DNA from 4 places in the Paenibacillus sp. Marseille-Q7038 genome. Region 3 is predicted to be linked to each of the others. Evidence: riboswitches for the same ligand, from Rfam matches in the RefSeq annotation. Region 3 holds a riboswitch; each other region holds the start of a gene.

Region 1 (3,436 bases), on a different contig from region 3:
TTTCTCCTGCATTCCAGCATGAACGGCTTCCGCTTCACTTACTCCCTTTTTAGCGGCAAAATTTCGAATATCCTGGGTAATACGCATACTACAGAACTTCGGTCCACACATCGAACAAAAATGAGCCGTCTTTGCCCCCTCGGCAGGTAAAGTCTCATCATGATAAGACAGCGCCCGCTCTGGATCGAGGGAAAGATGGAACTGGTCCCTCCAGCGGAATTCGAACCGCGCTTTGGATAAAGCATCATCACGCCGCTGTGCTCCTATATGACCCTTCGCCAAATCCGCTGCATGTGCAGCAATCTTATAAGCAATGACTCCTTCACGAACATCATTTTTATCCGGCAGACCCAGATGCTCTTTCGGCGTAACATAACAAAGCATCGAAGTACCAAACCAACCAATCATCGCAGCACCAATAGCAGAAGTGATATGATCATAACCCGGTGCAATATCGGTCGTCAGGGGTCCAAGAGTGTAAAAAGGCGCCTCCTTACAAATTTCCATTTGAAGATCTACATTTTCTTTAATTTTGTGCATAGGTACATGACCCGGTCCCTCGATCATCACCTGGATATCATGCTTCCACGCGATTTGCGTGAGTTCCCCCAGTGTAGCAAGTTCTGCCATCTGTGCCTCATCATTTGCATCATATATACTTCCCGGACGAAGTCCATCACCCAGCGAGAAGGCAACATCATAGGTCTTCATAATCTCGCATATGTCTTCGAAATGAGTGTATAAAAAATTCTCCTTGTGATGGGCTAAGCACCAAGCTGCCATAATCGAACCGCCTCGGGATACAATTCCTGTCATTCGTGTGGCAGTCATCGGAATGTATCTAAGCAGGACCCCAGCATGGATCGTAAAATAGTCCACACCTTGTTCTGCCTGCTCAATCAGGGTATCCCGGTACACTTCCCAGCTTAGCTGATCTGCTTCTCCATTCACCTTTTCGAGCGCCTGATATAAAGGCACGGTTCCAATAGGAACAGGGGAGTTACGGATAATCCACTCCCGCGTGGTATGAATGTTACGGCCGGTTGATAAATCCATCACAGTGTCGGCGCCCCAGCGTACCGCCCACGTCATTTTCTCTACCTCTTCCTGAATAGAGGAAGAAACAGCGGAGTTACCAATGTTTGCATTGATTTTCACGAGAAAATTTCTTCCGATCATCATCGGCTCAGTTTCCGGATGATTAATATTGGACGGTAGAATCGCTCGTCCACTGGCAATTTCTTCGCGCACAAATTCAGGTTCCAGCCCTTCACGAATGGCAGCAAACTCCATCTCCGGAGTAACGATTCCCTGGCGGGCATAATGCAGCTGCGTCACATTCTGCCCCAATTTTGCTCGAAGCGGCCTTCTAGATTCTCCTGGAAAAACTTCAGCTTCTTGCAGAACACTTCGTTCCGACCGTAGTCCATTGTCCTCCGGTTTCACGGTCCGTCCTTCATAATACTCAACATCCCCGCGCTCCCTAATCCACTCATGCCGAAATGCAGGAAGTCCTTTCGTAATATCAGCTTCATAATCGGCATCCCCCATCGGTCCACTCGTATCATAGACACGAAAAGGTTCATTGATCTCTACCCCTTGCGGGGTATGTGTGGGACTCAGCTCTATCTCGCGTTCCGGAACAGCAAGATCAGGCCGAGATCCTTTCTTGTACACTTTACGGCTTGCAGGAAAAGGAATGTACATCGATTCACTCCCCATTCCTTCTGTAACATCCTCAGCTTTACTACGCTCGGTACTGGCTTGTTGCTGCAATTTCATCGTTTTCATCCTCCTTCAAAGTGGCTTACCGCCCCTGTCAAAGAATCACATGAACCTTTGCTGCAAAAGAAGTGTACGACAATAAAAAAAGCCGATTCCCTAGGGGAATCGGCTTCTATACAATAGTTTGTTCCTACTCTCTCCATATTTACACAGGCGAACTTCGGGGCAGTGTTATCACACGGCACCTGAAATCAAATAAGCTACCTATATTTGGATGGAATCGAATAAGCTCCTAATGTTATCGCCAATTACTTCCCTACGCTGGTATGATCCAGATCAGGTGCAAAGAGTCCGGTATCTTGCGACACCATCTCAGCCCGGCCTTTCGGGCTCCCCTAGTAAGTTGATATTACGTTGTAATGATAGATCACTGCCGCTCTTTTAAAGAACGGTCTCTATTAGGTTATCTCATAAAAATAAGAAATACAACCTATTATTTACAAATTCCAGCATGAGCACTCTTGAGCCCTGCTATTATCTCAACATAAGCCCCATCTGAGCTGCTGCTTTAACAAGCACAGGTCCATATTCATGCAGTGTTTCCTGAGATAATCTGCTGACAGGTCCCGAGACGGATAAAGCCGCTGCCACATTCCCTTTACGGTCAAAGATCGGGGCAGAAACGGCAGCTGCTCCCGGCTCTCTTTCTTCATAACTTGTAGCAAAACCCAAAGCTTTAATCTCTTGGAGCTGCGCTAAATAGGTTTCTTTGTCAAAAGGAATCTGAGGATCAAACTCCCTGATTAATTGTTCCTGCTCTTCCATTGGAGCAAAAGCGACAAGTACTTTGCTCGAGGCTCCTACAGACAAAGGAAGTCTGACTCCTACAGGAGCGACTCGGCGAATCGCCTGGTTGCTCTGCACAGCTTGAACACGAATACGTTCGCTGCCATCTCTTAAATATAAACTAACGGTCTCTCCTAGATTATCGCGCAACTGCTCCATTGCAGGAAGCAACAGCACGGCGGGATCATCACTCTGCGACATATGCGCAGCGAGTTCCCATATCCGAATCCCCAGCCGATATTTCTCGGTAGCAGGATTACGGATAACAAACCCTCTCTCCTCCAGAGTCGACAACAGTCGATGCACCGTACTTTTATGTAATCCAATCTTACTGGATATTTCGGTTAGCCCAAGGTCCGTCTGACCTGTAAAAGTGAGCAGAATATCGAGTGCCCGTTCGACCGCTCGAACTGTTGATTTGCGATCCTGATCTTCCATGGGATCCATGCTCCTTTCATGTTTCATCACGTGAAACCTGGTTACATAAATTATATGAGAACTCATCCTTAAAGTAAAGAAAATTATTGAGAATCAATCTCATTTAGATAAGTTCATACTCTTTATCAAGGTCCTCTTCTCTCTTCATGGGATTAGGGCTTGCTTCACTTGACAATTCACTTTTGATACTTGAATGTCGAATATTACATCTGTGTAACAAATCATCTTAATGGATTGACTTTGCTACTTATAGAACATAGGATTAAAAACAATAGTAAGAGAGTCAAGAAGTGACTTATACACTATTTGTCATACTTTGTCGTAAATTCATGTGAACTCATCCAATAACTAGTACTTTCGTCATCAGGGAAAGAGGTTGCATAAGATACTAACTAGAAGGAGGGGATCCTGAGTGTTTCCTACATCC
Region 2 (3,436 bases), on a different contig from region 3:
ATTAGTAAAAAAAGACGTGATCATCGGTGCGATTGATGAATCGACAGGTTCTAAATATTACTATAAAAGCGGATGTGCCTTTCCTTATAGGCAAGTAGAAAGGTTCAACAATGCAAAAGAAGCAGCCGCCTCTGGTTACTATGAGCAAACTTGTTATGAAGGACAAGGCGGTTTCTAGTTTTTCTGAAATATATTTGTAAGAAGTTTATGGCTTATTTAAACTCCTTGTTTCGGTAGAGCTCTGTCTTGTGCTAATATATCATATTAGAGTGAAATATGAACAAGATAATATAGGCATACTGCCATACAGATAGGAGCCAATCGCACGATATGAGTTTATTGACTGTTGAAAATGTAAGTCACAATTTTGGAGATCGCACTTTATTTAAAAATGTATCCTTCCGCCTGCTTGCAGGAGAGCGTGTTGGGATTGTAGGAGCGAATGGGGTCGGAAAATCGACACTCATGAATATTTTAACGGGTAAACTGCTGAAAGACAGCGGTAAAGTGGAGTGGACACCAAAAGTTCGTTACGGTTACTTAGACCAGCATACGAAACTGACTCCGGGAAAAACAATTCGAGATGTCTTGAAGGATGCATTTTTACCTTTGCTTGAATTGGAAAAAGAAATGTTAGAAATCACAGAACGAATGAGTGATGCTACGCCAGAAGAACTTGAGCAATTGCTTGAGGAAATGGGAGAAATTCAGGAGCAGCTGGAAATCGGAGATTTCTACCTCATTGATGTGAAAGTGGAAGAAATGGCGAACGGACTTGGTTTGTCTGCTATTGGACTTGATCGGGATGTATCTGCACTTAGTGGAGGACAACGTACAAAGGTACTGCTTGCAAAATTGTTGCTTGAGAAACCTAATGTTCTGCTCTTGGATGAGCCTACTAACTATTTGGATGTAGAGCATATTGAATGGCTTACTCGTTACTTGAACGATTATCCGTATGCGTTTATGCTTATTTCTCATGATACGGAATTTATGAACAAGGTGGTTAATGTAATCTACCATTTGGAATTCGCGAAGCTCACACGTTATACGGCGAATTACGAAAAATTCCTTGATATGGCCGATGTGAATAAGAATCAGCATATTGATGCTTATGAGAAACAACAGGAGTTTATCAAGAAGCAGGAAGACTTTATTCAGCGTAATAAAGCGAGATATTCAACGTCAGGCCGAGCGAAGAGCCGTGAGAAACAACTAGATCGTCTAGAACGAATTGATCGCCCAGAAGAAGCTGCGAAGCCTATATTCGGATTTAAAGAAGCTAGAGCCAGTGGTAAAACGGTATTTGAAGGAATCGATTTTGAAATTGGTTATGACCGCCCACTCCTTCCGAAGATGACGATGACGATTGAGCGTGGGGAAAAAATTGCTATTGTCGGCTGTAATGGTGTAGGTAAATCAACGTTGCTTAAGACAATTCTTGGTAAAATTCCGGCATATAGCGGTAAAACGTACCTTGGTGACTTTTTGTTCCCTTCTTATTTCGAACAGGAAGTTCGTCCTGAGAAAATCACACCAATCGATGATGTATGGAATGAGTTCTCTCATCTGAATCAGCATGAAGTACGGGCACATCTTGCTCGCTGCGGTCTTAAAAATGAACACATCACAAGACCTCTAAATATGCTGAGCGGTGGAGAACAGGCTAAAGTACGGCTATGTAAATTAATGATGCGCGAAACGAACTGGATTCTATTTGATGAGCCTACGAATCACTTAGACGTTGTGGCTAAAGAAGAGTTGAAACGCGCGCTAAAAGAATTTAAAGGTACTGTGATTCTTGTATCTCACGAACCTGATTTCTACGAAGATTGGGTAACTAAGACTTGGAATGTGGAGGAATGGTCTCAAGAAGCGTAGTCATATGCTAATGAGTCTCTCTTTTACAAATTTTCTCATTTGTGATAGAATGAGCATCTGAACGTAACTTTATATCGACGAATCACTAGGGGGGCCGCTTGTCGGCTGAGATGGATATATTTCCAGACCCTTTGAACCTGATCTGGTTAGAACCAGCGTAGGGAAGTGGGCTAGCAGCTTGTGCTAGTATGAGTTTTGACGTATTGAATACAGTATATGGCTAAGTTGATGCTAAGAGGGAGAGAAAATCCTTCCTTGTTGCTTTATATCACTTTAGCGAATGCTCATTTTCAATTCCGCCTAACCAAACCACTCCTTACGAGGAGTGGTTTTTTTGCGTTCATTTTAAATCATACTCTCGGCACATCAGGATGGAGGAGAAAGAGAATTGTCAACAAAATCTATTGAATTTCATGTGATTTCTTCTCAGCAGATGAGTCATGATTTAGTAGAACTAAACCATTTTGTGGAGATTTGGCCGTATATCACTTCATTTCATCTTCGGAAGAAGGAAAGTAGTTACGAAGAAATGGAGAAGATCGTACAACATGTGGTAGAGCTAAAGATTCCTATGAATAAGTTGACCCTAAACCGTCACCAAGAGCTTGCGCTTGCCTACAAAACAGGAGCTCTCCATGTGGGAGTGCAAGAAATAAGCCACGCTTTGAAAACTTCATTGCACAGAAAAGAAGTGAGAAAAGAAGTGAAGCCTAAGGCATCAACGAAACGAGCTATAAGACTTGGTGTCTCTGTCCATTCACTGGAAGAAGCGAAGATTGCTGAAAAAAAGGGAGCAGATTATGTTTTTTACGGACATATGTACCCTTCTCATAGTAAACCAGGGCTGCCCCCCAGAACACTTGCTTCCCTTCAGGAGATTTGTGAAGTGATTAACCTGCCTGTGATCGCCATTGGTGGAATTACACCTTCGCGGGTTGAAGAACTGATGTGGGCGGGGGCAAGTGGGATTGCCGTAATTTCAGGAGTATTACAGTCGGAAGATCCGCTGGAAGCTGTCTATAGGTATAGAAAAGAATTAGATAAGTATGGGGATATCAAATAGCGGGCAAGGGATGGAGGGGAAGATAATTGACTTTAAACAGATTAGATCAGGAAAACAAACGGAATGCGGAAGTGCTTGTTATTGGAGGCGGTGTCATCGGATCCGCTATAGCTTATTACTTGTCATGTGACGGAATGGACGTAATACAGCTTGAAGGTGCTCATCAGGCGAATGGAGCTTCTGGTCATGCAGCGGGGATGCTTGCAGCAGGGCTTGAACATTTTTCATCAGAGGAAATTAGGAGATGGGCGCAGCGCAGCCAGCAGCTTATGGGACCATTAATTGATGATCTAAAGCTACACAGTGAAGTCAACGTAGCCATCAACGATAATGGCTTTGTCGTACCTTTTATGGAAGATAGGTACCAAGAAGAAAAATTCTCAAAAACCATAGATCAGACAAAGCAGGGACACTGGTGGGACAAGATCAAACTACAAAATGAAATTCCAAAAATCACGGGGAAAGCAGAAGGTGCTTTATTTTATTCCCAAG
Region 3 (3,436 bases):
TTTTAATTGTCCATCTTGATCTCGGTAGCGAATGTTCGAACGACGTGCCTGAAAGTCATGCAAGTTCGACGACGAATGGGTCTCTCCATAAGCTTTCCTGCTTGGCATCCAGGTCTCCATATCGTATTGTTTGTACGTTTTCTGCGACATGTCTCCCGTACAGACAGCCATAACTCGGTATGGCAACTCTAGCGCCTCTAGCAGCTGTTCGGCATAACCTGTAATCTCCTGATGAACTCTCTCCGACACATCGTCATTTGCTTCTGTTAGAACAACCATCTCTACTTTAGCAAACTGATGGACACGGTAGAGTCCTCTAACATCCCGTCCGGCCGACCCCACTTCACTGCGGAAGCTCGTCGATACAGCAGCAAGGCGAATCGGCTCAGTTACATCAACAACTTCCCCGGCATAATACGAGATCAGCGGAACTTCCGAAGTGCCGACGAGGAACTTATCCTCTTCTTCCAGCGCATAGGTCTGATCACGACCTGTAGGAAAGAAACCGGTATTAATCAGCGCCTCTTCACGTACCATAATCGGTACATCCATCGGTATAAATCCGTGCTTCATCACGATATCCAGCGCCAGCTGCTGAACGGCCCGGTGCAATAGTACGCCGTCTCCTTTTAAATAATAACTTCTCGAACCGCCGACTTTCACTCCGCGAGGGACATCAAACAGATCGTGCATTTCCCCGAGCTGCATATGATCCTTGATGGTAAAATCCCTTACTCTTACTTCACCCACTTTCCGCACGAGTACATTGTCTTCATCCGATTTCCCGATCGGGGTGTCCTTCGAGACGATATTCGGAACGAGCATCATCTGTCTTTCATACTCTTTCTCAGTCTCAGACAATTCCTTGTCTATTTGTTCAATACTAACGCCCAGCTCTCTAATCTCTATCCTCAGCTGCTCGGCTTCTTCCTTTCGTCCTTCTTTCATGAACTGGCCTACTTTTTGCGATCCTTTATTCCGCTGCCCGCGCAGCTTCTCTACTTTAGTAATGAGTTCTCTTCTTCTGTCATCTGTTTTTATAAGTTCTTTTACCGATAGGCTCATATTCTTCAGCCTTGCAACTTCCTCTACCTCATCTGCATGCTCTCGTATCCAGTTCATATCCAGCATACCGCTCACATCCCTGTCGTTATTTTATAAAAAAAGACAAAGAGCGCCCTCATCCCTTGGGACGAGGAGCGCTCTATATGCTCGCGGTGCCACCCAATTTATTGAAATGAATACGGATCCGTGCACATTTCAATCACTTTGGTTCCGCGGTAACGGGCGGTGCCGATTAACTTAGGGGATATCCATATTCCCTTAACGAAAATGCCTCCGAGTTGGAATCTCTTCACTGGCATTTTAACCGATTTTTAGTTGGCATTATTATAATGTAGCATTCCCCTATTCGCAACCTTTTTATGCAATGAATCGGTTCTGCTTGTTTCTATTATCTGGACATGCCTGTTATATAAGACTATAATACATGGTTGTAACACCTTAACTTTATAATGTACTCAAGGGGTGCTGGTTAAGCCGGCTGAGATAGTATCCGTGAATAACGTGCAGATACGTACCCTGTAACCTGATCTGGATAATGCCAGCGTAGGAATGGAGAAATATATTAGGGCTTTCTACTTCATGTAGAAATATACCCGTTCCCTTACGTACAAGAGCATCCCGATCCGGGATGCTTTTTTTTATGATGAAAAAGTAGCTTACAGGTGCATTCTAAAGGAATCTAAGACATCTAAAGGAGAGGGAAACATTGCAGAGAAAATTAGGTACTTTCATACTGCTTGCCATACTCACCATCGTCACGGCCTGTGGAAATGCCGGAAATGGCACTTCAGGAGAGCAGAACGGGACAGATGGAGCAGCAGGGGATGAATCACTTCGTGATATCAAAGTGGTACTCGATTGGACTCCAAACACGAATCATACCGGGCTGTATGCTGCGGTAGATCAAGGATTTTATCAAGAAGAAGGATTGAACGTCGAGATTATTCAACCTGGACAAGCAGGTGCAGATACTATGGTCGCTTCTGGTGAAGTGCCTTTTGGAGTAAGTTATCAGGAAGGTGTGACTCAGGCTCGTACCCAAGGCGTACCTATTGTGTCCATCGCAGCAGTCATTCAGCATAATACATCAGGTTTTGCTGCTCCAGCTGATCGAAACATCAAGTCACCTAAAGATTTTGAAGGTAAAACTTATGGCGGCTGGGGCTCCCCGATCGATTCTGCCGTTCTTGATACCATTATGAGTCTCGAAGGCGGCGATGTAGATAAGGTGTCTAATGTGAACATGGGCGATGCGGATTTCTTTACAGCGATCAAGCGTGACATTGATTTTGCATGGATCTTCTATGGTTGGACCGGAATTGAAGCTGAGCTGCGCGGTGAGGCTATTGATATGTTTTATGTCAAAGATTACTCCGAGAAGCTTGATTACTATACACCGGTTCTGATCTCCAATGAAAAAACAATTAACGAAGACCCTGAACTTGTAAAAGCATTTATGCGTGCAACCACCAAAGGTTACGAGTATGCGATTGAACATCCAGAAGAGGCAGCCGGTATTCTAAGCGCAGCTGTTCCCGATCTCGATGAAGATCTTGTGCTGGCCAGTCAGAAATGGCTGAGCCCAAAATATCAGGATGATGCTTCTCGCTGGGGCGAGCAAAAGGCAGAAGTATGGCAGAACTACTCTGACTGGATGGTAGAGCATGGGCTTCTCGATCAGCCGCTGGAAGTAGAAAAAGCATACACAAATGAATTTTTACCAACTGAATAATTTGGTTATTACCACTTATGAAGGAAAGAGAAGGTGATTCACCATGGCAAAAACACTACTCAGCATTCAGGTCATACCGAAAACACCGAATGGAGAAGATTCCATTCCTTATGTAGATAAGGCGATTGAGGTCATTCAACAGTCCGGACTTACATATCAGGTTAATCCGCTCGAAACCACACTCGAAGGAGAACTTCCTGAGCTGCTTGAGGTGGTCCGCCAAATGCATGAAGTACTGATTGAAGCAGGTAGTCCAAGTGTGATCTCTCAGATTAAGATCGCTCATTATCCTAGCGGAATCAGTATGGAAGGTCTTACGGAGAAATATCGCCCATGAGTTCTTGGTGGAAAAGCGTATGGCCGCCTCTTACGGCAGTCATCCTCTTCTTAGCGGTGTGGCAAATTGCCGTGCCGCTTTTTCATATTGAGAAGTGGATTCTGCCGAGTCCTGCCGATATAACGAAAGAAGCAATTGCACAGGCTGCAAGTCTCACCGAGCATACCTGGGCGACGGCGCAGCTGACTTTGCTTGGGTTCTTGATTGGTACAAGCGTTGGACTCCTCACGGCGATGCTACTTCATCTTGTCCCATTTTTGAAATCGGCTTTATATCCGCTGCTTATTCTTAGTCAGAATATT
Region 4 (3,436 bases), on a different contig from region 3:
TTTGTCCAAGAGACAGCTCGTAAGGATGCCTGTTCTCTAGTCCATTCAGATGGAACCTTTGCAGCAGTTCTTCCACTCGTACTCGGCGTTCTTTCTTCGATATGGGCTCAGACAGCAGTGAATATTCAACTTCATTCCATACGGAATGCGTAATAAACTGCAATTCTGGATTCTGGAATACATAGGCCATCTGCTGTGCTGCCTGCTTGGTATTTTTCGGCTCGATACCTTTCATTAGATACGTACCGGTCATAGGGAGCAGCTTCATTAATCCAAGCAAAAATGAACTCTTCCCTGCACCATTGGGTCCCGTAATTCCAATAAAGTCACCAGGTAGCACCTGAAGCTCCTCTGCTCGAATCACAGGCTTGCTGCTACGATGAATCACACATTCACGAAGCAAAAGAAGTGGCTCTGCTCCCTTCTCAATAGCTGCGGCATTCTCCTGCCTAAGAGGTCTAGGCCAATTCTTCCAAGTCCCCGGATACCAGATGCCATAATCCGTTATCGTCTGCTGATGCTGACTGAAGATCTCTTCCGCCCTGCCATCTGCCATGATCTCTCCTTCGGAAGATAAGACAATAATGCGATCTACAAAATCAAGGATATAATCAATCTTATGTTCGACTATAATCACGGTACGTTCCCCAGCAATGTCTCGAATCGTAGCCCATACTTCAAGCGTCCCTTCTTTATCTAGCAGCGCTGTTGGTTCATCTAGAAAAAGGACACTAGGTTCTACTCCAAGTACCGAAGCAATGGCCAGACGCTGTTTCATACCTTGGGAGAGAGCTTGCACCGGTGTATGTAAGTCAGGTAAGTCAAGTCCAACAAGACTTAGAAGTTCTCTAATCTTCGCTTGCATCTCTTCTCGGGGAACCTGACGATTCTCTAACACAAAAGCCAATTCCTCATCTACATAGGGCATACAAAACTGAGTATCTGGATCTTGAAAAACAATACCTGGATGGGCAGGAATATGTACATGATCTGCCTTCATCGGCACATCAACGGAATGAGGAATAAGTCCGCTCAGCACTTGAAGTAGTGTTGACTTTCCGCTGCCACTAGCACCAAGCAGTAACACTTTCTCCCCTTGATTTATAGTTAAAGATAATTTGTTGAACCAAATCTGAGATTCTCCGGGAAACTTCAGACGCAGATCGTCAATAGCTACTGCTACTGACTGCTGAGTAACGTATGCTTTCTCCTGTGTCTGCAAAGCTTTGTCCTCCATCGGACCTGTTATAGAAGGACACATTAGTGCAGTGCCTCCATATCTTCTTTCGTCGTTTTTCTTAAAGATTTCGTTACCCCCGTTATTTCCAAAGCTTTATACAGTGAATAAGCAACAATACCAGCTAACAAAATACTTCCGGCTAATCTTAGCCCAATAAGCAACGCATAACTCCACGTTTGCAATGAATCGATATAACCATATCCAAAATCAAGGATTAGGGAGCCGGCCGCTGATCCGATAGCAGCAAGTGACGTAATCCATACATTTACTTTTCGATAGAAAAACAGCGCAAAAATAAGTTCAGCTCCGAGTCCTTGTACCGCGCCATAGATCAGCGTAGAGATCCCCCACTCACTTCCTAAAAATGCACTTACGGTCGATGCCGCAATCTCTGCTAGAAGGGCAACACCTGGTTTACGAATGACGAGAAAAGCAAAGGTCCCTGCCATAAACCACATGCCGTAAATCATTTGTTCCGCATGGAGTCCAAACGGTTTGACTAGATCATAAGTAGGTCCCCATATTTTATAAATGATCCCAAATACAACAGCAAGCACAATCGTAACTAGAATATCGGTTAATGTAAGTCCTTTGCGCCCTGACTCTGAACTACGGCCTTTTGTCTGCAACATGTACAATTCCTCCTTAGAATATCAAAAAAAGCCTCCCCAATTCGGGCAGGCCAGGTAAGGACGCATCTGTATTCGCATCTAAAAAACAAAGGGTACACTTGGTCGGCAGCAATGGCTTGGAGAGTTACCTCACATCATTTCGTTCAGCTGGCTGCTTCTGCATTCATGCATCACATTTGTTCCTACATACGATTCGCGATATTCGTTCTCTACGCTGGCATTACCCAGATCAGATCTACGGTCAGCGGCATAAGGCCGCTCTCTCAGCCTGACTTCATCAAGCTCCCGTTCGTGCTTTTTAAGTTAGTTACAATGTACATGAAATATGCTTAATTGGCAATTACTTCTACAAAGTCACCAAGATCTGCGCTCCGTCTGTTCTCTGTAGGTACTAGGAGTGAGTCCGGTATGTTTTTTAAACAGAGTATGAAAATACTGACTGCTGCTGACCCCTACATAGTCACATAGTTCGTATATAGGTATGTCTGTCTGCTGAAGCAGCATTTTGGCTTTTTCCATCCGAATCCCAGTCAGATATTCTGTCAGCGTCTGGGATGTGCTTATCTTAAATATTCGCTGTAGATATCCCGGATGAAGACGGACTTCCGCCGCTAAATCCTTAATTTGAATATTGCGATCATAATTCTGATGCATGTAGAGAATACATCGTTTGACATAACCTTCTGCACTCGGTTCTCTTGTCATTACCACTTCTTCGCGGAGCCTTGCAATACGTACAAACAGTTGTAAAAACAACAGATCCGTCATCGTATTTTTCTGTCCTACCGGTTGCCGGTCCAGCTCCAACACCAGACTTTTGAGCACATAATATACCTCTTCCGGATCGGAGAGGACCATGTACTCAAAAGGAGATTTCACAAAATCGGATAAGGCCTTTTCTTCTGCCAATAACGATTTCACTGACGAATCAAATGAAGTGTCTCCTTCTTCAAAACCAAACTCCACATTTAGCATCCGGCAGGCAACTTCCGGCTCTACGATGAGTCTATGCGAGACATCTGCGTCCAAAATAATAAACTCGCCTTTACGCAGCATGATCAATTCACGATGTCCATCCTTGCACTTCACATCAATGGTACATCCTCCTTGAATCACATACATAATCTCAGTCCAGCGATGTTCGTGGTAGGCCATCTCATAGTCTTTCCATTGCTTATAGTAGTAGGCATAGAAGTACGGGTTCCACGAGCCTTCTGACGGATGCATGCAGAAGAAACTGCCTGACATGTTAAAGCCCCCCTGTATTTCGAATCAGAATTATAGATTCAGAAGATGAAATACCACCAGGGGACCTTACGTCAGTCGTAGGGTTCTGAACTTCTCGATAACCTCAGATATTGAATTCATACTTAATGGCTTGCTTATATATTCATCCATGCCCAAAGACATGTACTTCTCCCGATCTCCTTTTATTGCATGTGCCGTTACAGCCACAATATAAGGACTATCCTCTGCTAGCTGTTCACGAATCAGGCGTGTAGATTCCACTCCATCCATGATCGGCATTTGAATATCCATAAACACGATATCATAGGAATCTTCC

Evidence for each region. A riboswitch is a leader RNA that binds a small molecule or an ion and turns the genes downstream of it on or off. The one in region 3 is predicted to bind thiamine pyrophosphate.
Region 1: linked by a shared signal. The riboswitch ahead of thiC (phosphomethylpyrimidine synthase ThiC) and the one ahead of ACWPWY_RS17300 (ABC transporter substrate-binding protein) in region 3 are both predicted to bind thiamine pyrophosphate.
Region 2: linked by a shared signal. The riboswitch ahead of ACWPWY_RS10780 (thiamine phosphate synthase) and the one ahead of ACWPWY_RS17300 (ABC transporter substrate-binding protein) in region 3 are both predicted to bind thiamine pyrophosphate.
Region 4: linked by a shared signal. The riboswitch ahead of ACWPWY_RS15135 (ECF transporter S component) and the one ahead of ACWPWY_RS17300 (ABC transporter substrate-binding protein) in region 3 are both predicted to bind thiamine pyrophosphate.

What each region holds. Positions count from the first base shown of each region.
Region 1 covers NZ_CBCOOM010000001.1:3,400,947-3,404,382, forward strand. Annotated here, with positions in the region: gene thiC (phosphomethylpyrimidine synthase ThiC) at 1-1,722, opposite strand, end outside; TPP riboswitch at 2,022-2,132, opposite strand; gene ACWPWY_RS16150 (IclR family transcriptional regulator) at 2,260-3,009, opposite strand; gene ACWPWY_RS16155 (alpha/beta hydrolase) at 3,422-3,436, shown strand, end outside.
Region 2 covers NZ_CBCOOM010000001.1:2,279,661-2,283,096, reverse strand. Annotated here, with positions in the region: gene ACWPWY_RS10790 (hypothetical protein) at 1-178, shown strand, start outside; gene ACWPWY_RS10785 (ABC-F family ATP-binding cassette domain-containing protein) at 331-1,881, shown strand; TPP riboswitch at 1,959-2,062, shown strand; gene ACWPWY_RS10780 (thiamine phosphate synthase) at 2,270-2,944, shown strand; gene thiO (glycine oxidase ThiO) at 2,971-3,436, shown strand, end outside.
Region 3 covers NZ_CBCOOM010000002.1:46,014-49,449, forward strand. Annotated here, with positions in the region: gene serS (serine--tRNA ligase) at 1-1,131, opposite strand, end outside; TPP riboswitch at 1,514-1,632, shown strand; gene ACWPWY_RS17300 (ABC transporter substrate-binding protein) at 1,772-2,797, shown strand; gene ACWPWY_RS17305 (thiamine-binding protein) at 2,841-3,134, shown strand; gene ACWPWY_RS17310 (ABC transporter permease) at 3,131-3,436, shown strand, end outside.
Region 4 covers NZ_CBCOOM010000001.1:3,178,060-3,181,495, forward strand. Annotated here, with positions in the region: gene ACWPWY_RS15130 (ABC transporter ATP-binding protein) at 1-1,237, opposite strand, end outside; gene ACWPWY_RS15135 (ECF transporter S component) at 1,261-1,872, opposite strand; TPP riboswitch at 2,062-2,171, opposite strand; gene ACWPWY_RS15140 (AraC family transcriptional regulator) at 2,227-3,120, opposite strand; gene ACWPWY_RS15145 (PAS domain S-box protein) at 3,187-3,436, opposite strand, start outside.